One region of the Bradyrhizobium genomosp. III genome, then DNA from elsewhere that is predicted to be linked to it. Evidence: predicted binding sites of a transcription regulator. Region 1 holds the regulator's gene; each other region holds the start of a gene.

Region 1 (5,614 bases):
TCTTCGTGCTGGCCGCAGCGCGGCTGATGCTGATGCGGCTGGACAAGAAGGCGGGGAAGTAACGTCATGGCGCTCAATCCGATCTATTCGCGTCGTCGCCGCAAGGACATCGTCATCCGCGGGCTCTGCTTCGCCGCGGCCGCCTTCGGCGTCACCTGGCTCGCGCTGATCCTGATCACGCTGCTCTTCAACGGCCTGGCCGGCCTCAATCTTGAGATCTTCGTCGCGGATACGCCGCCGCCGGGTTCGACCGAAGGCGGCCTGCGCAACGCGATCGTCGGTTCGATCATCATGACGTTGATCGGCGTCGGCATCGGCGCGCCGCTCGGCCTGTTCGCCGGCACCTACCTTGCCGAATACGGCCGCAACGACCGGCTGACCTCGGTGATCCGCTTCATCAACGACATCCTGCTCTCGGCGCCCTCGATCATCATCGGCCTGTTCATCTATGGCGCGGTGGTGGTGCCGATGCGTGGCTTCTCCGCGATCGCGGGCGCGCTCGCGCTCGCCGTCATCGTGATCCCGGTCGTGCTGCGCACCACCGAGGACATGCTGCTGCTGGTGCCGAATCCCCTGCGCGAGGCGGCCTCGGCGCTCGGCCTGCCGCGCTCGCTGGTGATCAAGCGTATCGCCTATCGTGCGGCCCGGTCGGGCCTCATCACCGGCGTGCTGCTCGCCACCGCCCGCGTCGCCGGCGAGACCGCGCCGCTGCTCTTCACCGCGCTGTCGAACCAGTTCTTCAGCCTCGGCCTGAACAAGACGATGGCCAATTTGCCGGTCACCATCAACAACTTCGTCCAGAGCCCCTACGCCTATTGGAAGCAGCTCGCCTGGAGCGGCGCGCTGCTGATCACGCTCACCGTGCTTGCCCTGAACATTGGCGCGCGCATCCTCGGCGCCGAGAGGACTGCAAAATGACCGACCTGTCCGTTTCCATGAGTTCCAACGCTCATCTGGCCTCGCAGCCGCTGCCGGAAGCCCCGGCCAAGGTGACGGTGCGCAATCTCAACTTCTATTACGGCGAGCACCACGCGCTGAAGAACATCAACCTGACGCTGGGTGCCAACCGCGTCACGGCGTTCATCGGCCCGTCGGGCTGCGGCAAGTCGACCCTGCTGCGCATCTTCAACCGGATGTACGACCTCTATCCGGGCCAGCGCGCCACCGGCCAGCTCATGCTGGACCAGACCAACATCCTCGACCCCAGGCTCGACCTCAATCTGCTGCGCGCCCGGGTCGGCATGGTGTTCCAGAAGCCGACGCCGTTCCCGATGACGATCTACGAGAACATCGCCTTCGGCATCCGCCTCTACGAGAAGATCTCGAAGTCCGAGATGGACGACCGCGTCGAGAAGGCGCTGCGCGGCGGCGCGCTGTGGAACGAGGTCAAGGACAAGCTCAACGCCTCCGGCCTGTCGCTCTCCGGCGGCCAGCAGCAGCGCCTGTGCATCGCCCGCACCGTCGCGGTGCGGCCCGAGGTGATTCTGTTCGACGAGCCCTGCTCGGCGCTCGATCCGATCTCGACCGCCAAGGTCGAGGAGCTGATCCAGGAGCTGTCCGAGAACTACACGATCGCGATCGTCACGCACAACATGCAGCAGGCGGCGCGCGTCTCCGACAAGACCGCCTTCATGTATCTCGGCGAGCTGATCGAGTTCGACGACACCAGCAAGATCTTCACGTCGCCGAGCGACCGGCGCACGCAGGATTACATCACCGGCCGGTTCGGCTGAGGAGACGCGACATGGGTACTGAACATACCGCAAAAGCTTTCGACACCGACCTCCAGGAGCTCACCCGCCTGGTCGCCGAGATGGGCGGCATCGCCGAACGCATGATCGTCGATTCCGTCGGCGCGCTGATCCGCCGCGACGTCGCGCTCGGCCAGCGCGTCGTCACCATCGATGCCGAGCTCGACGCGCTGCAGAAGCGCATCGAGGAACGCGCGGTGCTCACCATCGCCCGCCGCCAGCCGATGGCGGTGGATTTGCGCGAGATCGTCGGCGCCATGCGCGTTGCGACCGACCTCGAGCGCATCGGCGACCTCGCCAAGAACATGGGCAAGCGCGTCGCCGCGCTGGAGACCGACTTCCATCCGCTGAAACTGTTCCGCGGCCTGGAGCACATGACCGACCTCGTGCAGCAGCAGGTCAAGTCGGTGCTGGACGCCTATGCCGCACATGATCTGCCGGCGGCGATGGCGGTGTGGAAGGGCGACGAGGAAGTCGACGCGATCTGCACCTCGCTGTTCCGCGAGCTCCTCACCTACATGATGGAGGATCCGCGCAACATCTCGTTCTGCATCCATCTGATGTTCTGCGCCAAGAACATCGAGCGGATCGGCGACCACGCCACCAACATCGCCGAGACCGTGTTCTACATGATCGAAGGCCAGGCGATCACCGACAAGCGGCCGAAGGGCGACATGACCACCTTCGCCACGACGGTCCCGAATACCTGAAGACTCAAGGAGCGACGACCCGATGGGCGCACGCATTATGGTGGTTGAGGACGAGGAAGCTCTCACCGAGCTGCTTCGCTACAACCTCGAAGGCGACGGCTATGACGTCGAGACGGTGATGCGCGGCGACGACGCCGACACCCGCCTCAAGGAGCACATCCCGGACCTGATCGTGCTCGACTGGATGCTGCCGGGCCTGTCGGGCATCGAGCTGTGCCGGCGGCTGCGGACCCGTTCCGACACCAAGCAGCTGCCGATCATCATGCTCACCGCGCGCGGCGAGGAGAGCGAGCGGGTGCGGGGACTTGCGACCGGCGCCGACGACTACATCGTCAAGCCGTTCTCGGTGCCGGAGCTTTTGGCGCGCGTGAAGGGCCTGCTTCGCCGCGCCAGTCCTGAGCGACTCGCGACAGTGCTGGCCTATGGCGACATCGAGCTCGACCGCGACAAGCGTCGCGTGGCGCGCTCGGGCCGGCCGATCGATCTCGGTCCGACCGAATATCGCCTGCTGGAGTTCTTCCTGGAGCATCCGGGCCGCGTGTTCTCGCGCGAGCAGCTGCTCGACAGCGTCTGGGGCCGCGACATCTACATCGACGAGCGCACCGTCGACGTCCATATCGGCCGCCTGCGCAAGCTGCTCAATCTCGGCCGCGAGCAGGACCCGATCCGCACCGTCCGCGGCGCCGGCTACGCGCTCGACGATCGGTTCGCGAAGGCGGAGCAGACGTAAGGTTTGCAGGCGTTGGGGTTTGGTGGGCTGCCGCCACATTCTCCGGTGTCGTCCCTGCGAAAGCAGGGACCCATAACCACAGGCAGTGGTTTGGCGAAGACTCGGAGTGACCATCTCGCGCAACAACAGCGCCCTGTGGTTATGGATCCCCGCGTTCGCGGGGATGACACCGAGTTGGTTGAGGCGCCGTCGTGTGACGGCTGCCGTCTTTGCGATCAGCTAAATCCGCTCACCGCGGACCCGGCTTTGCCGGGGCACGCCGGCGATCCGCCGCCGGCTGATACGCCACGCGCGAGTGCTGGGCGCAGTAGGGCAGGCCGGACAGCGCCCTGCCGCCGCAGAAGAAGAAATCCGGGCTGGAGGGATCGCCGACCGGCCAATGGCAGGTGGCCTCGTTCAGCTCGAGCAGCGACAGCCGCTGGCTCATTGGCACCACGTTGTCGTAGGTGACCGGTTCGGCCTCCACCTCGACCTCGAAGGCCTGCGCCAGCGCGGTGTTGCCGCGCGCAATGGGGCGGGTCACCCGCATCATGTGCTGCGCGGGACGCGCCTTGCGCGGCCGGGGCGCTGCCGATGAAGGGCTCTTGGCACGGCCGGACAGACCGAGCCTGTGCACTTTGCCGATCACGGCATTGCGGGTCACATTGCCGAGTTCAGCTGCGATCTGGCTGGCCGAAAGTCCGGCCTCCCAGAGCTTTTTCAGCTGCTCGACGCGATCGTCGGACCAGGTCAAAACCGTCATTGCACCCTTTCCCTCGCTACGCGCCGCCATCCTGGGGCCTCGCAGCGATTGCCTAAGCCTTCAAAAACCCGTGCCGTCAGAATCCCTTAAGGCTCGCCGGGCGCGTGACTGACGCCCGAACGTTTACGCCGGTACAAGAGGACTCTTGGGATCAGAACCGCTGCACGAGATGTCGTATCTGACAATCCAAACGCTACAATATGGCGTGACTCCCGCGCAAGAGTCCGCCGACTCGCTTCCACATGTTCCGTGGTGAAAACCCGCAAAATCGGCACCGCAAGACTACGGATTCAGCGTTTCGCGAGGCTTTCCGGGCGGCATTGACACCCGTCTTGCCAGGCATAAGATAGTCGCGCGTGCCGCCCTTAAAAGGCGGCACGTTTCGTTTTCCGGGCCGGTCGATGGTGCGTTGCGCAATGCACGCGTCACACCGTCCGCAACATTCAAGTGACATCATGACTAACAGCGCAGCGCCGCATTTGCTCCCCGTTTTCGCCAGAGCCGACCTCGGCTTCGAGCGCGGCGAAGGCTGCTGGCTGATCGCGACCAATGGCGATCGCTATCTCGATTTCACCTCGGGCGTGGCTGTGAATGCGCTCGGCCATTGCCACCCGCATCTGATCAAGGCGCTGCAGGAGCAGGCGACGAAGCTCTGGCACATGTCGAACCTGTTCCAGAGCCCGGATGGCGAGAAGCTCGCCAACCGGCTCTGCAACGAGAGCTTTGCCGACTTCGTGTTCTTCTGCAATTCGGGCGCCGAAGCGCTGGAGGGTGTGATCAAGCTGGTCCGCCATCATCACTTCTCCAAGGGTCATCCGGAACGTTATCGCATCATCACCTTCGAAGGCGCCTTTCACGGCCGTACGCTGGCGACGCTCGCCGCGACCGGATCTGCAAAATATCTCGAAGGCTTTGGCCCGCCCATGGATGGCTTCGACCAGGTGCCGCATGGCGATATCGAGGCCGTCAAGAAGGCGATCGGCCCGCACACCGCCGGCATCCTGATCGAGCCGATCCAGGGCGAGGGCGGCGTGCGCTCGGCAACGCCGACCTTCCTCAAGGCGTTGCGCCAGCTCTGCGACGAGAAGGGCCTGCTGCTCGCCTTCGACGAGGTGCAGACCGGCATGGGCCGCAGTGGCGATCTGTTCGCCTATCGGCGCACCGGCGTCACGCCGGACGTGATGTCGCTGGCGAAGGCGCTTGGCGGCGGCTTCCCGATCGGCGCGGTGCTGGCGACCGCGGATGCGGCCGCCGGCATGGGCCCCGGCTCGCACGGCTCGACCTTCGGCGGCAATCCGCTGGCGATCTCCGCGGCCAATGCGGTGCTCGACGTCATGCTCAAGCCCGGCTTCTTCGACCACGTGCAGAGAATGTCGCTGCTGCTGAAGCAGAAGCTTGCCTCCGTGATCGACCGTCATCCCGATGTCGTCAGCGAAGTGCGCGGCGAAGGCCTTCTGATCGGCATCAAGGCCGTGGTGCCCTCCGGCGATCTGGTCGCGGCACTGCGTCACGAAAAGCTGCTCACCGTCGGGGCCGGCGACAATGTCGTGCGTTTCCTGCCGCCGCTGATCGTGACCGAAGCCGAGATCGAGGACAGCGTCGGGCGGCTTGAGCGCGCCTGCGCCGCAATCTCGTCCAGCCAGACCAAGCGGGCGGCAAGCTGATGAGCAAGTCCCCCAAT
Region 2 (5,614 bases), on a different contig from region 1:
CGCCGCCGGCCATCGCCACCGGGTCTACGATGCGGTGATCCTGAAGACGCTGGGCGCGACGCGGCTGCGGCTGCTCGGCGCCTATGCGCTCGAATACCTCCTGATCGGGCTCGCGACCGCGGTGTTCGGCGTGATCTCCGGCAGCATCGCGGCCTGGATAATCGTGACGCGGCTGATGACACTGAGTTTCGTCTGGCAGGCCGGCAGCGCGGCCGGCGTGGTCGCGGCCGCGCTCGTCGTCACCGTCGGGCTCGGGCTCGCGGGCACGCTGCTGGCGTTGAACAAAAAGCCCGCCACGGTGTTGCGGAATTTGTGACAAAATGTAGCGGATGGCCGCACGAGAGCGAAATCGCACGATTTCTGCGATTAACCATGACTGCTCGTCAGGTTCGCGTCAGGATTGCCGCCAAGGGCGACATTCAGCCGCGCGTGGAAGGTTGCAGCGAATGTGTTAGTTTCCCACATATCGAATGGGTTCGGAGCCCCGATTGTTAGCCAAAATTTAGTCGGTTGGCGTCGGTATCCGAGATAGAGTTTGACGAACCGGCGGCATGGCGACCCTCGTGCCGGACCGGACCAACCAACGGGAATTCGACCATGTCGGACCTAGACCGTAACTACGCTTCTCCTTTCGGCAGGGCCGCCGGGCGTGTTGACGCCGCGACGGTCGATGCCGGCCTGCGCGCCTATATGCTGCGCATCTACAACTACATGAGCATCGGCCTGGCCATCACTGGCCTTGCCGCGCTCGGCGTCTACATGGCTGCCGTGACTGATGTCCCGACCGCGGACGCCGTCCGCGTCGGCAAGCTGTTCCTGACGCCGTTCGGCTACGCGATGTTCGTCAGCCCGCTGAAATGGCTGTTCATGCTGGCGCCGCTCGCCATGGTGTTCGTGATCTCGGCGGGCATCAACCGTCTGGCTCCCTCGACCGCCCAGATCCTGTTCTGGGTGTTCGCGGCGCTGATGGGTATCTCGCTGTCGTCGATCTTCCTGGTGTTCACGCACACCTCGATCGTGCGGGTGTTCTTCATCACCGCGGCCACATTCGGTGCGCTGAGCCTCTATGGCTACACCACCAAGCGTGACCTGACCGGCATGGGCTCGTTCCTGTTCATGGGCCTGATCGGCATCATCATCGCGAGCCTGGTGAACCTGTTCCTGGCGAGCTCGATGCTGCAGTTCATCGTGTCGGTGGTCGGCGTGCTGGTGTTCGCAGGCCTCACCGCCTGGGATACCCAGCGGCTGAAGAACGACTACATCTACGGCTACGCCTCGGCCGGCGGGGACATCGCAGAGCGTGCGGCCATCACCGGCGCACTGTCGCTGTACCTGAACTTCATCAACCTGTTCACGCTGCTGCTGCAGCTCCTCGGCCAGCGCGACTAAGCGATAGACCAGGACGAACGGACACGGACCCCGGCCGAAAGGCCGGGGTTTTTGTTTGAGCCTTGGCCTCTCCTCGTCATTGCGAGCCCTTGCGACGAAGCAATCCAGAGTCCCTCCGCGGATGCATTTCTGGATTGCTTCGCTGCGCTCGCAATGACGGGTGTGGCAACACAGTTGCCCCTTTCAGCAGAAGCGGGAAGGCTCTAATCTTGCCCCATGTCCGAACCTGAAATCAGGCCTGCAACCGAGGCCGACCTTCCCGCCATCACCGCCATCTACCAGCAGGCCGTCCGCGAGGGCACCGCGACGTTCGAGCTGGAGCCGCCTGACCTCGTGGAGATGACGCGCCGTTATCGCGCACTGGTCGACGGCGGCTATCCCTATTTCGTCGCCATCCTCGACGGCCGCGTGGCCGGCTATGCCTATGCCGGCGCCTACCGCCCGCGCCCGGCCTACCGCTTCACGGTCGAGAACTCGATCTATCTCGATCCCTCTTTCCACCGCCGCGGTGTCGGATCAAAGCTGCTGGAGCGGCTGGTCGCCGAATGCGAGGCGCGCGGCTTCCGCCAGATGATCGCGGTGATCGGCGATTCCGCCAATGCCGGCTCGATCGGCGTGCACACCAGGGGCGGCTTCAAGATGATCGGCACGCATCCCAATGTCGGGCTGAAATTCGGACGCTGGCTCGATACGGTGATGATGCAGCGCGACCTCGGCGAGGGCGCGAAGACGGTGCCGGGGAAGTAGGCCTCGTAGGGTGGGCAAAGCGTAAGCGTGCCCACCACCATCGACCAGCGATAGAGAAAGAACGTGGGCACGGCGCTGCGCGCCTTTGCCCACCCTACGGCACCGTTTGTGCGGCTATACCACCGCCAGCTTCCGATCGATCACCAGCAGCACGCGCTCCAGCTCGTGGCCGCGGCGCAGGATCAAACCGGTCGCCGAGATCACGCTGTACATGCCCTGCTTGCGCGCCAGCCGCGGATCCTTCTCGATGCGGTAGATCGGCACTTCCGAGGCACGGCGATAGACCGAGAACACGGCGCGATCCCTCAGGAAGTCGATGGCATAATCGCGCCACTCGCCGTCGGCGACCATGCGGCCGTAGAGATTGAGAATACGGTGCAGCTCGAGCCGGTTGAACGTCACCCGGCTCAGTTGCGTCGTCGCCGCGGCGGGGCGCGCCGCCGCGCGCAGCTCGCTCGGATCGGTATCCTCCGACAGACTCATGGAGCGCTTCCTCATCGCACGGCATGACCCGAATCCGCGAAGACCGTCCCCGGAACCTGGATCATGACAGCTGCATGATTGCGCCAACCGGCCAGCGCCGCAAGGGGCTCCTGATTCAACCGGTCGAATCGGTTACGAATCGGAGCACACGCTATGGTGGAACTCCCTCGCGGCAAACCGTCACGGGATCGTTAGCAGGAATCATACTCTCGCCGCTTTTCCGCCTAGCGACTGCCGCCCTGCATTGCGAAAAGACTCACGTGCGTTGACCCGGTCCTTTCGGTTCCGGATTCCTCAGCCCCCAGCCCCCCGGGGTCGAACAGGATCGGGTCTGTACGCGCGACAAGGAGGGCCAACGCAAGTTGGTCCTTTTTTGTTTGTGTCGGGATGTTTCTGACACGACGAAATTCTTCTCTCATCAGCGCCAACAATCTCATCCCTCATCCCGAGAGCCGCGCGTCCTTCGCGCGGCGTCTCGAAGGATCGAGGCCGAGCTGCGTGAGGGAGCCTGCATTGTTCTCACGGCGATGCGAAGCATCGTCCGGTAGACGCGCGCAAGGGCGCGCTCCTCACCATGAGGGTGGCAGTGAGTACGACGCTAGAGAATTGAAATCAGTGCAGCGACGTGTAGGCCGCGCCCAGCATCGTGCCGGGCTTGTCGCGGCTGCCGTCCTGGACATAGACCACCGCGCCGTCGACGCCGTCGCGTGTGAGGTTCTCGATCGGCACCGTCCAGCTTTCTGAACGCCCGGTCCAGTCGCCAACCTTGAGCAGGTTGCGCACCACGTTGTGATAGGTGACCTGCTGTCCGCGATTCTCGCCGCGTGTGATCGCGATCGGGACCGACTTGGCGATCGAGCAGATCCAGACCTCGCCATGCGAGACGGCCGGCTCGTTGCTCGCCGCCACCGACACGTTGATCTGCTTGCCCGCGAGCGACATCGTCACCGGCACGCTCATCACGCCCGTGCCCTTGTCAGCCTTGCCGATCGCGCTCTCGATGCCGGCACGATCGCTGCCGATGACATGGGTGGAGCCGTTGACTACGACCTGCGGCGTGTAGACCTCGCGGTCGCCGCGCATGCGCGAATAAGCACGCTGCCGTGCAGAGAAGCGCGAATCCGCCAGCGTGTCCTTCCAGCCCAGATAGTCCCAATAGTCGATCGGCATGCTCAGCGCGATGATCGACGGGTCTTTGGAGAGATCGCCGATGATCTGGTCGGCGGGCGGGCAGGAGGAGCAGCCCTGCGAGGTAAACAATTCGACGACGGCGCGGGGATCGGCCTCCGCCGGACGGATGACGGCGACGATCGCACAGATGCCGAGAGCTCCCGACCAGAGGGCACCGGACCAACGTGAAACCAGATGAGAAGCCGTCATTGTTGTCATGTCGAACGCCGCACACCATTGCTCGTGGAAAGGGAGATCTTATCGCCGGATGGTCACCGTAGTCTTACGGGGCGCGACACACTCGACCGTCCAGGCCAACCGTCCGAAAGGAGGTTTTCCGCCGGGCGGGCCCATCTGGAGCATGCCGCAAACGCACGAAGGCGGCCTTGTGATAGGCCGCCTTCGTTTAACCTTCTACTCACGTCGCGGTGAGCCACCGTTCACAAATTCGCGCTTAGGCCGCGAGCTTGCGCAGCACGTAGTGCAGGATACCGCCGTTCCGGTAGTAGTCGAGCTCGTCCAGCGTATCGATGCGGCAGAGCAGCGAAACGCGCTGCAGCGAACCGTCGCCGGAGACGATCTCCGCGGTCAGCTTCTGGCGCGGCTTGAGGTCGCCGACCAGGCCACGCAACGTGACCTTCTCGTCGCCCTTGAGGCCGAGCGACGACCAGGAGGTGCCCTCCTCGAAGGTGAGCGGCAGCACGCCCATGCCGACCAGGTTGGAGCGATGGATGCGCTCGAAGCTCTGGCAGATCACGGCGCGCACGCCGAGCAGGCGGGTGCCCTTGGCCGCCCAGTCGCGCGAGGAGCCATTGCCGTATTCGGCACCGGCGAACACCACCAGCGGCACCTGCTCCTGCTGGTACTTCATCGCGGCGTCGTAGATCGACATCTGCTCGCCGTCGGGCCAGTGCTTGGTGAGACCGCCCTCGGGGATGTTGCCGTCCGCGCCCTTCAGCATGAAGTTCTTGATGCGGATGTTGGCGAAGGTGCCGCGCATCATCACTTCATGGTTGCCGCGACGCGTGCCGTACTGGTTGAAGTCGGCGGGACGCACCTGGTGCTCGCTGAGATATTTTCCAGCCGGAGAGGTGAGCTTGATCGAACCGGCCGGCGAGATGTGGTCGGTGGTGATCTTGTCGCCGAACATGGCGAGGATGCGCGCCTCGACGATGTCGGTGACCGGCTCCGGCTCCTTCTTCATGCCGTCGAAATAAGGCGGGTTCTGCACGTAGGTCGAAGACATGTTCCAGCGATAGGTCTCGCTCTCGACGGTCTTGATCTTGCGCCAGTTGGTGTCGCCCTTGAACACGTCGGCGTACTTCTTCTTGAAGATCGACGCGGTCACGAACTTCTTCATGAAGGCGTTGATCTCCTTGGTCGTCGGCCAGATGTCCTTGAGGTACACCGGCTTGCCGTCCTTGCCCTCGCCGAGCGGCTCGACCGCGAGGTTCTTGGTGACGCTGCCCGCGAGCGCGTGGGCGACGACCAGCGGCGGCGAGGCCAGGTAGTTCGCCTGCACGTCCGGCGAGACACGGCCTTCGAAGTTGCGGTTGCCGGAGAGCACAGCCGCGGCGACGATGCCGTTGTCGTTGATCGACTTCGAGATCTCCTCAGGCAGCGGACCTGAATTGCCGATGCAGGTGGTGCAGCCGAAGCCGACCAGGTTGAAGCCGACCTTGTCGAGATCCTTCTGCAGACCGGAATCGGCGAGATAGCCGGCCACGACCTGGCTGCCCGGGGCGAGCGAGGTCTTCACCCACGGCTTGGCCTTGAGGCCCTTCGCAGCGGCGTTGCGCGCCAGGAGGCCCGCGCCGATCAGCAC
Region 3 (5,614 bases), on a different contig from region 1:
ATTCCTGCTCCAGGCGCAGTCATCCAAGGCAAAGATCATCGGTCTTGCCAATGCCGGCGGCGACACCACCAACACGATCAAGCAGGCTGCCGAGTTCGGCATCGGCAAGGGCGGCCAGAAGCTCGCGGCGCTGCTGCTCTTCCTCACCGACGTCAAGGCGATCGGGCTGGAGACGGCGCAGGGCCTCAACTTCACCGAGACTTTCTACTGGGACATGAACGACCAGACCCGGGCGTTCTCGAAGCGCTTCGCTGACAGGATGAAGAACAACGCACCGCCCACCATGGTGCAGGCCGGCGTCTATTCGGGCGTGCGTCACTATCTCAAGGCGCTGGAAGCGCTCGGCGGCAATCCCCATGACGGCGTCAAGGTCGTCGAGAAGATGAAGTCGATGCCGACGGAGGACGATCTGTTCGGCAAGGGCGAGATCCAGCCCAACGGCCGCACCATCCACAACGCCTATCTGTTCGAGGTGAAGAAGCCCTCCGAATCCAAGGGGCCGTGGGACTTCTACAAGCTGGTCGGCACGGTGCCGGGCGATCAGGCTTTCACGCCGCTGTCCGAGAGCAAGTGCGCGCTCTTGAAGAAGTAAGATAACCGCCCGCAGGCCATCAGGCCCGCGGGCGACTTTCAGGGAACGCCGAAGGGACCGGGTGCGGGATCGATGCAGGCTCTATACGCTCAGCTACTGGTGGGACTGATCAACGGCTCGTTCTACGCGCTGCTCAGTCTCGGGCTTGCCGTGATTTTCGGCATGCTCAACATCATCAATTTCGCCCATGGCGCGCTCTACATGATGGGCGCCTTCGTTGCTTATTTCCTGTTGAGCCTCGGCGGCATCAACTACTGGTGGGCGCTGCTGATCGCACCCGTGATCGTCGGCATCTTCGGCATGATCCTGGAAAGGACCATGCTGCAATGGCTGACCGGGCTCGACCATCTCTACGGCCTGCTCCTGACCTTCGGCATCGCGCTGATCGTGCAGGGCGTGTTCCAGAACTATTTCGGCTCCTCCGGTCTGCCTTACGCCATTCCGGACCAGCTCAAGGGCGGCATGAATCTGGGCTTCATGTTCTTGCCGATCTATCGCGGCTGGGTGGTCGTGTTCTCGCTGGTCGTGTGTCTGGCGACCTGGTTCCTGATCGAGAAGACCCAGCTCGGCGCTTACCTGCGCGCCGCCACCGAAAATCCGACGTTGGTGCGCGCCTTCGGCATCAACGTGCCGCGCATGATCACGCTGACCTATGGTCTCGGCGTCGGCCTTGCCGCGCTCGCGGGCGTGCTCTCGGCGCCGATCAACCAGGTGCGGCCGCTGATGGGCGCCGACCTCATCATCGTCGTGTTCGCGGTGGTCGTGATCGGCGGCATGGGTTCGATCATGGGCTCCATCATCACCGGCTTCGCGCTGGGCGTGATCGAGGGTCTGACCAAGTATTTCTATCCCGAGGCCTCCAACACCGTCGTGTTCGTGCTGATGGTGCTGGTGCTCTTGGTGAAGCCAACGGGATTGACGGGAAGGGCGGCCTGATATGACAACCCTGACGGACGACACGCTGCCGGTGACCCCTCGCGCGATGCGCGACGAGATGATCGCTTTCGTCGTGATGGCGCTGCTGCTGGCGTCGGTGCCATTCACGGGCGTCTACCCGTTCTTCGTGATGCAGGCGCTGTGCTTTGCGCTGCTCGCCTGCGCCTTCAATCTGCTGATCGGCTATGGCGGCCTGTTGTCGTTCGGCCACGCCATGTTCCTGGGGACCGCCGGCTATTGCTGCGCGCATGCGCTGAAAGTGTGGGCGCTGCCGCCCGAGCTCGGCATCCTCGTCGGCATCGCCGCGGCTTTCGTGCTCTCGCTCATCACCGGCTACATCTCGATCCGCCGCCAGGGCATCTATTTCTCGATGATCACGCTGGCGCTGTCGCAGCTGCTGTACTTCATCTACCTCCAGGCCCCGTTCACCCACGGTGAGGACGGCATCCAGGGCATCCCGCAGGGACACATGTTCGGCGTGTTCGATCTGTCCAAGCCGACGGTGCTCTATTACGTCGTGCTGGTGGGGTTCCTCGCCGGCTTCCTGCTGATCTTCCGTGTCATCAACTCGCCGTTCGGCGAGGTGCTGAAGGCGATCCGGGAGAATGAACCGCGGGCGATTTCGCTCGGCTACCGGACCGACCAGTACAAGTTCCTGGCCTTCGTGCTGTCGGGAACCCTAGCCGGTTTTGCCGGTGCGCTGAAGGTGTTCGTGGCGCAGAACGCCTCGCTCACCGACGTCCATTGGTCGATGTCGGGCGAGGTCGTGCTGATGACGCTGGTTGGCGGCCTTGGAACCATCTTCGGCCCCGTGGTCGGTGCGTTCGCGATCATCGCCATGCAGCAATATCTCGCCGGCTTCGGCCAGTGGGTGACGGTAATCCAGGGCTCGATCTTCGTAATCTGCGTGCTCACCTTCCGCCGCGGCGTCATCGGCGAAATCGCGCATTACTTCCGGCGATCGCTCTAAGTAGCTGATTCAAAAGTGTTTTACTGCCCGCCTGAAAGCGGTGGATGATCCGGCTCCGCGGGCGTGAGATGACACGCGCGCGGATCGAAAATGGTCTATGACAGTTTCATGACGGCCCGACAGGGCCGGGCCATTTCCAACCGGTAGCCTACCCCCATGATGCGATGGTTTCGTGCTTTCCTTCCCAAGGAAGAACGGTTCTTTGACCTGTTCGACCGGCATGCCCAGACGGTGATCCAGGGCTCCATCGCGCTCCAGGGTATGCTGAACGGGGGCGAGGAGACGCCGGTCTATTGCCAGCGCGTCAACCAGTTCGAGAATGATGCCGACAACATCACCCGAGAGGTGCTGACGGCGGTGCGCCGCACCTTCATCACCCCGTTCGACCGCGGCGACATCAAGAACCTGATCACGTCGATGGACGACGCCATCGACCAGATGCAGCAGACGGCCAAGGCGGTGATGCTGTTCGAGGTCCGCACCTTCGAGCCGCCCATGCGCGAGATCGGCGGGCTTCTGATCGAATGCGCCAATCTGGTCGGCCGCGCGCTGCCGCTGATGCAGTCGATCGGCCCGAATGTCGCCATGCTGACCGCGATCACGGAGGAGCTCGGCAAGCTCGAGGGCCGCGTCGACGATCTCCACGACATCGGCTTGAAGGAGCTGTTCCTCAAGCATCGCGACGGCAATGCGATGGACTTCATCGTCGGCGTCGAGATCTACGACCACCTCGAGAAGGTGGCGGATCGCTTCGACGACGTTGCGAACGAGATCAACAGCATCGTCATCGAGCAAGTTTAGGACAGGCCGCTGTGGATGCCGCGTTGGGTCTTCCCCTCCTGGTCGGCTTGATCGCCGTCGCGCTGCTGTTCGATTTCCTGAACGGCCTGCACGATGCCGCCAATTCGATCGCGACCATTGTCTCGACCCGCGTGCTGCGACCGCAATTCGCGGTATTCTGGGCCGCGTTCTTCAATTTCGTCGCCTTCATGGTGTTCGGCCTGCACGTTGCCCAGACCATCGGCACCGGCATCATCGATCCCTCGATCGTCGATGCCCAGGTGATCTTCGCGGCCCTGGTCGGCGCCATCGTCTGGAACCTCGTGACCTGGGCGCTCGGCATCCCGTCCTCGTCGTCGCATGCGCTGATCGGCGGGCTCGTCGGCGGCGGCATGGCCAAGGCCGGGATCTCGGCTGCGGTGTGGAGCGGATTGACCAAGACGGTGCTGGCGATCGTGCTGTCGCCGCTGATCGGCTTCCTGCTCGCGATGATGCTGGTGGCGATCGTGTCCTGGGCCTCGGTGCGCTCGACGCCTTTCGCGGTCGATCGCGCCTTCCGTATCCTGCAATTCGCCTCCGCCTCGCTCTATTCGCTCGGCCATGGCGGTAACGATGCGCAGAAGACCATGGGCATCATCGCGGTGCTGCTCTATTCGCAGGGCCATCTGGGCAGCGACTTCTCGGTGCCGTTCTGGGTGGTGCTGTCCTGCCAGGCGGCGATGGCGCTGGGCACCCTGATGGGCGGCTGGCGCATCGTCCGCACCATGGGCCTGCGCATCACCAAATTGACCCCGATGCAGGGCTTTTGCGCCGAGACCGGCGGGGCCGCGACTTTGTTCATGGCAACCTATCTCGGGGTTCCCGTCTCCACCACGCACACCATCACCGGCGCCATCGTCGGCGTCGGTGCCGCCCGCCGCGTCTCGGCGGTGCGCTGGAACGTTGCCAGCTCGATCGTCTACGCCTGGGTGATCACGATCCCGGCCTCGGCCATCGTGGCGGCGCTGACCTGGTGGGCGGTCAAGATCTTCGTCAAGTAACGAGCTTCAGCCCGACGATCCCGGCGACGATCAGCCCGATGCTGGCAAGACGGAGGGCCGTGGCCGGCTCGCCGAACAGGATGATGCCCAGTGTTGCGGTGCCGACCGCGCCGATGCCGGTCCAGACCGCATAGGCGGTTCCAACGGGCAGGGATTTGAGCGCGAGCCCGAGCAGGATGACGCTGCCGGCCATGGCCACGAGCGTGACGACGGACGGAACAAGCCTGGTAAAGCCCTCGGTGTATTTCAGGCCGATCGCCCAGGTGATCTCGAGAAGGCCCGCGACGAACAGGATGCTCCAGGCCATGACGACCCTCCATTCAAGGCAGGGTCGTCCCCGCGGCTAACGTGCTGATGGGCTGGGGAGGCCGTCCTCCCCCAAGGCCAGTATGGCCAAGGCCGATATGGGGCTGGCCGGGGGGCTCCGCAATCACCAAATGAGGCTTGATCAGGCCCGTTTTCCCTGCCACACGCTCCCGCCATGTCCGACATCGCCATCACCACAGCCGAATCGCCGGCCCGTTCCCCGCTTGCCGCCGAAGTGGCGCGGCGGCGCACGTTTGCGATCATCTCCCATCCCGACGCCGGCAAGACCACGCTGACCGAAAAGCTGCTGCTGTTCGGCGGCGCCATCAATCTCGCCGGCCAGGTCAAGGCCAAGGGCGAGCGGCGCAACACGCGATCGGACTGGATGAAGATCGAGCGCGAGCGCGGCATCTCGGTCGTGACCTCGGTGATGACCTTCGAGTTCGAGGGCCTCGTGTTCAACCTCCTGGACACGCCGGGCCACGAGGACTTTTCGGAAGATACCTATCGCACCCTCACGGCGGTCGATTCCGCCGTGATGGTGATCGACGCCGCCAAGGGCATCGAGGCGCGCACCCGAAAGCTGTTCGAGGTGTGTCGTCTTCGGGATATCCCGATCATCACCTTCATCAACAAGATGGATCGCGAGAGCCGCGACGTGTTCGAGCTGCTCGACGAGATCGAGAAGACGCTGGCGCTCGACACCACGCCGATGACTTGGCCGGTCGGACGCGGCCGCGACTTCCTCGGCACCTACGACGTCGTCAATGGCGGCGTGCGCCTGCTCGAAGGCGGCGGCGCCAAGACCGGCGCGGCGCAGCAGATCGAGATCGCCGAGCTCGCCAAGCTCAACGCCAATCTCGACGTCTCCGCGGTCAAGGACGAGCTCGAGCTCGTCACCGAAGCGTCAAAACCGTTCGAGCTCGACGCGTTCCGCGAGGGCCACCTGACGCCGGTCTATTTCGGCAGCGCGCTGCGCAATTTCGGCGT
Region 4 (5,614 bases), on a different contig from region 1:
TGTCGATGGATGACCGGTTTCTCTATGTGTCGTGCTGGGGCACCGGTGAAATGCGCCAGTACGACGTCACCGATCCCAGAAAGCCGAAGCTTGCGGGCTCCGTCCACATCGGCGGCATCGCACGCCGTACAGCGCATCCGAATGGCAAGTCCTTTGCGGCCGGCCCGCAAATGGTCGAGATCAGCCGCGACGGCAGGCGCGTGTACTGGACCAATTCGCTCTATTCCACCTGGGACGACCAGTTCTATCCCGATGGGGTTCCGGGCGTGGAGGTGATGGCCAATGTCGGTCGCAACGGCGGCCTCGAGCTCGACAAGGACTATTTCGTGAGCTTCCCGGACGGCTATCGTGCGCACCAGATCAGGCTGGAGGGCGGCGATTGTTCGACGGACTCCTTTTGCTACCCGTCGGTCTAGATGGTGGGCACGCGAGCCCGGCGCTTGGCTGGCTGTGGCTCGCCCTTGTCGCGAGCGGCCTCTATCACGGAGTCAATCCGGGGATGGGATGGCCGCTCGCCGTTTCGGCCGGGCTCATGGACAAGAGCCCGCGCGCGCTCTTTCGTGCGTTGTGGGCCCTGTCGGCCGGGCATCTCCTGGCAACATTTCTCGTGCTGCTGCCATTCGCGTTCCTGCTCGTGCTGGCCGAGTGGCAGCGTTCGATCCAGATTGGCGCGAGCCTTCTCGTCATCGGCTTCGGCGTTTATCGGCTGATCGCGCGGCGTCATCCCCGCGCGCTGGCACGAATTCCGCCGACGCAATTGGCGCTCTGGTCATTTGCCGTCGCCATCGCTCACGGCGCCGCCTTGATGCTCGTGCCGATCTATCTCGGGCTCTGCCAGGCCTTCGAATTCGATGCCGGCCATGAAGCGGCGGGCGCGCTGATGAAGACAAGTCTGGGGATGGCGGTGCTGGTGTCCCTGGTGCATGTTGCCGCCATGGTCGGCGCCGGCGGATGTCTGGCGTGGCTGGTCTACCGCCATCTTGGATTGAGGTTCGTCTCGCGAAGCTGGTTCAATCTGGATGCAGTCTGGGCGGCCAGCCTCGTTCTGGTTGGCGCGGTGGCGCTCGCCTTGAATCTTGCGAGCTGGCGCTGAGGTCTATCGCGCCAGAGGCCACTCGTCGACGATGTGGAATCTTGCCGCCGCATCATCCTGCCGAAATAGCGCGATGCGGTCGATCGCCAGCGTATCGAGACCGAGCGTCGCAAACCGCGGCCTCAGCATCTCCAGGATCGGTCCGCGGCGCTCGGCATCCAGCCGCCCCGTCAGCGTCATGTGGAAGCGGAATTCTTCCATCACGTAAGGGTAGCCCCAACGGTCGAGATAGTCGCGCTGCCGCTCGCTGAGTTTCTCGGGTTTGCGCCGCGCCCGATCGCCCGCCGACAGCGCGGCGCGAAACGAGTCGAATTCGCGGACGCAATCGGCGGCGAGCTGCTGGAGCGCCTCGACCGGCTCGGCCGGAATGACGGCGATGAAGCCGCTGATGGCATCGACCACGGGCCGGATCACGGCAAGCGGCCGCGATTTGCCGGCGAATGCGGCGCAGGCGGCCATCAGTTCCGCTTCGGTCCTGTCTGATACGAGCGCCATCGGCGCCTTCAGCGTGGCGTGAAAGCCGTATTTGCGTGGATCGGCGCTGACGTCGCGCCAGTCCGGCGCGACATGCAGCGCATCACGCGGGAACGGCAATTCGTTGCCGGTGTAGGCATCGTAGCCGAGCAACTCGGCGCCGAAGCGGGACAGCGCGCTGTCACTGCCGGCGGCAAAATAGATCGCGTAGCGGGGAAAACCTGTCATCGCCTCAGCATAACCAATTTAGGCCGCGACGACAGCCTCGCGCGGCGTCGCCACAGCAGTGAGCAGCCGCGTCGCATCGGTGAGATGGACGAGCTTTCCGCCTGCGATCACCGCGATCAGCCGCGGCCGCAGCTTCACGCTGTCGTCGACCAGCAGAATGTCGGCGCGGCGACCTTCCGCGAGCACGCCGCGATCGGCAAGGCCGGTGGCACGCGCCGGCCCGGCGGAGACCAGATTCCAGGCTTCCGTCAGCGGCAGCACGCCATCGGCGGCGAGGCGGAACGCGGCGAGCAGCTGCGCGGGATAATAATAGTCCGACGCCAGCACCGAGCAGAGCCCCTTGGCGATCATGTCGGAGGCCTTCGTCCAGCCGGTGTGGCTGCCGCCGCGCACAACGTTGGGCGCGCCGTAGACGATGGCATCGCCGTGGCTTGCTGCCGCCCGTGCCGTCTCCTCGTTGATCGGAAACTCCGCGATGTCAGCGCCGAGCTCGCGAAACTCCTGGCGCATCGCCGGCGTCGCATCGTCGTGCGAGAGCATCCGCACGTCGGCTGCGCGCGCCACAGCGGCCAGCCGCGCAACCGAAGCCGGCACTTCGTCGGCGCGCGAGACCACGCGTTCGACCAGCCGGTCAAATTCCTCAGCTGACAGCCCGGTGCGCTCCACCATGCGGTTGCGCTTGCGCGGCTTGGCCATGTCGGCGACCGTGCCGTCCATGTGGTCGTTGAAAGCGAACAGGTCGACCCGGCCTTCGTCGAGCCACTCGCTGATCTCGGCCTCGGCGCCGAGATTGTAGGTCTCGTGCCGCAGATGGAAGCGGGTGTCCGCGGCGAATTGCGGACGCTGCCGCTCGATGGCCTCCATCAGGCCGCGCGCGTTATCGGCGCTGCGCAGGCCCGGCTCCCACGAGCAGGTGGTGGCGTGAAAGACGGTGGTGATGCCGTTGCTGATCGCCTGGCGATCGCTGTCGGCGAGCGCGACGTCGATCGGGAAGTCGACACCGGCGCGCGGCATCATCTGCCGCTCGAAGGCATCGCCATGCAGATCGACGATGCCGGGCAGCACCAGCAGGTTGCGTGAATCGATTATCAGCCGCGCCCGGCCCCGTGAGGCATCGATCTGCGCGATGTCCTGTCCCGACACCGCCAATGACGTTTCGACGAATTCGGCGCCGGTCAGGGCCCGGCCGCCTTCAAGGAAAATGTCTGTCACGCGACCGCGTTTCGTTTGCTGGTAAGGGATCTGGTCAGGGGAGCCGCCCCTGCTTCGTATGTCGCAAGAAAATCTTCAATCCCGAGCTTGCGGAAATCGGGCAGGGCTTCACGCAACTTGTCGTGATCCCAGTCCCACCAGGCGAGCCGCGCGAGCCTTCCGGCGATCTCCTCGGAGAAACGCCGCCGCACGATGCGGGCCGGATTGCCGGCGACGATGGCGTAGGCCGGCACGTCCTTGGTGACGATGGCGCCGGCCGCGATCACCGCGCCGGTGCCGATGTTGCGGCCCGGCAGCACGATCGCGCCGTGGCCGATCCAGACGTCGTGGCCGATATGGACGTGATGCTGGCGCCGCCAGTCGAAGAATTCGGCGTCGTCGCTCTCGCCTTCGAAGTAGGCGCTCGAGCGATAGGTGAAATGCGCCTGGGTCGCGCGGTGCATCGGATGATTGCCGGGATTGATGCGCGTCATGGCCGCGATCGAGCAGAACTTTCCGATGGTGGTGTAGGTGATCTGGGAATCGTTCACGACATAGGAGTAATCGCCCATCGCCACTTCATGCAGGATGGTGCGCGCGCCGACCTCGGTATAGGCGCCGAGCCTGGTCTCATGCAGTTTGGCCGAGGGATCGATGGTCGGCTGGACCGAAAGAGTTTTGGCGGCCATGTTGCATCCGGAGCGCGAGGGCGGGCGTTCCTCTTCGAGCGGCTTGATGACGATGTCATGACGCGGCGATGACAGGGGATGAGGTGTGTAGCATCGCCGCAGTGCAACGCCCGTGTCACACAAGTGTCAAGCGCGGGCGTTAGCGGTTGGCTCCAGCTAATCTGGAGTCCTGCATGCTGGTGGTGGAAGGTCTGACGTGTCGCTTCGGCGCGAAAGCCGCGGTGGACGACGCTTCGTTTCAAGTCTCCTCCGGCGGCTTCGTCGGTGTGATCGGACGGTCCGGCGCCGGCAAGTCGACGCTGCTGCGAACCATCAATCGTCTCGCGACGCCGACGCAGGGCCGCATCCTGTTCGACGGCATCAACGTCACCGCGCTGCGCGGCAAGGAGCTGCGGCAGTGGCGGGCGCGCTCAGCCATGATCTTCCAGCAATTCAACCTGGTCGGCCGGCTCGACGTCCTCACCAACGTCCTGATGGGAAGGCTTGCGACGATGCCGGCCTGGCGCTCGCTGTCGCAAGTGTGGCCCGAGCAGGACAAGGCGCTGGCGATGTCCGCGCTCGAACAGTTCGATATCGCATCGCTCGCGGCCCAGCGCGCCGACCAGCTTTCCGGCGGCCAGCAGCAGCGCGTCGCGATCGCGCGTGCGCTGGTGCAGCAGCCCGACATCATCCTCGCCGACGAGCCGATCGCATCGCTCGATCCGCGCAACACCAAGATCGTGATGGATGCGCTGCTGCGCATCAACAAGCATTTCGGCATCACCGTGATCTGCAATCTGCATTCGCTCGATCTGGCGCGCAGCTATTGCGACCGCCTGATCGGCATGGCGGCGGGGCGCGTCGTGTTCGACGGCGCACCGGCCGCACTGACCGACCACGTCGCGCGCGAGCTTTACGATCTCGAAGCCGCCGACGTCATGGGCACCATGCCTGACCCGGCGCCCGCGGGCGTCCCGGCACTTGGAACGGCGGCCGCCGCCTGAGCCGCGTCGCGCCTGTTTGAGTTGCAAGCTTTTGCGTCAACCGACCCAACCGATGAAGAGGGTATCATGATCACTCGTAGACTCGTTCTGGCCGGCGCCGCGGCGCTCGCCTTCGCCTCGTCGGCTTCCGCCGAAGACTGGAAAGCCAAATATCCCGAGCTGACCTTCGCGGTCGTCCCGGCCGAGAACGCCTCCGGCGTCACCGAGCGCTGGGCGCCTTTCGTGAGCTATCTCTCCAAGGAACTGGGCGTGAAGGTCACGCTGCGCATCGCCAACGACTACGCCGCCGTCATCGAGGGCCAGCGCGCCGGCAACATCCATATCGCCAGCTATGGCTCGGCCTCGTTCGCCCGCGCCCGCCTGACCGGCGTCAAGTCCGACGCCTTCGCCAACGACATCAACGCCGACGGCTCGACCGGCTATTATTCGGTGTTCTTCGTCAAGGCGAGCAGCGCCTACACGAGCGTCGACCAGCTCAAGGGCAAGAACCTCGGCCTCGTCGATCCGAACTCGACCTCCGGCAACAATGTGCCGCGCTTCGAGCTGGACAAGATGGGCATCCCCGATGCCGACGGCTATTTCGGCAAGGTCGTCTTCACCGGCAGTCACGAGAACGCGATGCTGGCGCTGTCGCAGGGCACCGTCGACGTTGCCGCCAACCAGTGGACCAGCGACGACGATTCCACGCTGGCGCAGATGCTGACCAAGGGCATGCTGAAGAATGCCGACGGCTCGGCGATGAAGAAGGACGACTTCCGTATCATCCATAAGTCGGCGCCGATCATCAACGGCCCCTATGCCTACAATTCCGACCTGCCGGAAGACGCCAAGGCCGCTATCGCCAAGGCGTTCTTCGACGCGCCGGCCAAGGACAAGGCCGCGTTCGACCGCCTCTCCGACGGCCAGAAGAAGGGCTTTCATCCCGCCACCACCAAGGATTGGGATGGCACGATCGA

Evidence for each region. The regulator PhoB, encoded in region 1, activates phosphate uptake and scavenging genes when phosphate is short. The targets are predictions, from matches to a motif close to TGTCATNNANCTGTCAT.
Region 2: IC66_RS0127815 (DUF2794 domain-containing protein) is a predicted target of PhoB. The motif match lies at 2,683-2,699, and genes of this name have one in related genera.
Region 3: IC66_RS0101900 (DUF47 domain-containing protein) is a predicted target of PhoB. The motif match lies at 2,596-2,612, and genes of this name have one in related genera.
Region 4: phnC (phosphonate ABC transporter ATP-binding protein) is a predicted target of PhoB. The motif match lies at 3,733-3,749, and genes of this name have one in related genera.

The regions. Positions count from the first base shown of each region.
Region 1 is NZ_AJQF01000056.1:16,460-22,073, forward strand. Features, by position in the region: gene pstC (phosphate ABC transporter permease subunit PstC) at 1-62, shown strand, start outside; gene pstA (phosphate ABC transporter permease PstA) at 67-918, shown strand; gene pstB (phosphate ABC transporter ATP-binding protein PstB) at 915-1,733, shown strand; gene phoU (phosphate signaling complex protein PhoU) at 1,745-2,461, shown strand; gene phoB (phosphate regulon transcriptional regulator PhoB) at 2,484-3,191, shown strand; gene IC66_RS0105320 (GcrA family cell cycle regulator) at 3,421-3,933, opposite strand; gene IC66_RS0105325 (aspartate aminotransferase family protein) at 4,389-5,597, shown strand; gene argF (ornithine carbamoyltransferase) at 5,597-5,614, shown strand, end outside.
Region 2 is NZ_AJQF01000345.1:1,944-7,557, reverse strand. Features, by position in the region: partial or broken gene IC66_RS0127830 (ABC transporter permease) at 1-316, shown strand, start outside; gene IC66_RS0127825 (Bax inhibitor-1/YccA family protein) at 598-1,389, shown strand; gene IC66_RS0127820 (GNAT family N-acetyltransferase) at 1,606-2,136, shown strand; gene IC66_RS0127815 (DUF2794 domain-containing protein) at 2,251-2,619, opposite strand; gene IC66_RS0127810 (DUF1223 domain-containing protein) at 3,232-4,008, opposite strand; gene acnA (aconitate hydratase AcnA) at 4,244-5,614, opposite strand, start outside.
Region 3 is NZ_AJQF01000021.1:14,852-20,465, forward strand. Features, by position in the region: gene IC66_RS0101885 (ABC transporter substrate-binding protein) at 1-592, shown strand, start outside; gene IC66_RS0101890 (branched-chain amino acid ABC transporter permease) at 665-1,528, shown strand; gene IC66_RS0101895 (branched-chain amino acid ABC transporter permease) at 1,530-2,498, shown strand; gene IC66_RS0101900 (DUF47 domain-containing protein) at 2,655-3,299, shown strand; gene IC66_RS0101905 (inorganic phosphate transporter) at 3,311-4,318, shown strand; gene sugE (quaternary ammonium compound efflux SMR transporter SugE) at 4,311-4,625, opposite strand; gene IC66_RS0101915 (peptide chain release factor 3) at 4,800-5,614, shown strand, end outside.
Region 4 is NZ_AJQF01000427.1:2,983-8,596, forward strand. Features, by position in the region: gene IC66_RS0134085 (selenium-binding protein SBP56-related protein) at 1-416, shown strand, start outside; gene IC66_RS0134090 (hypothetical protein) at 500-1,093, shown strand; gene IC66_RS0134095 (DUF1045 domain-containing protein) at 1,097-1,795, opposite strand; gene IC66_RS0134100 (alpha-D-ribose 1-methylphosphonate 5-triphosphate diphosphatase) at 1,814-3,007, opposite strand; gene IC66_RS0134105 (transferase hexapeptide repeat family protein) at 3,004-3,675, opposite strand; gene phnC (phosphonate ABC transporter ATP-binding protein) at 3,849-4,658, shown strand; gene phnD (phosphonate ABC transporter substrate-binding protein) at 4,725-5,614, shown strand, end outside.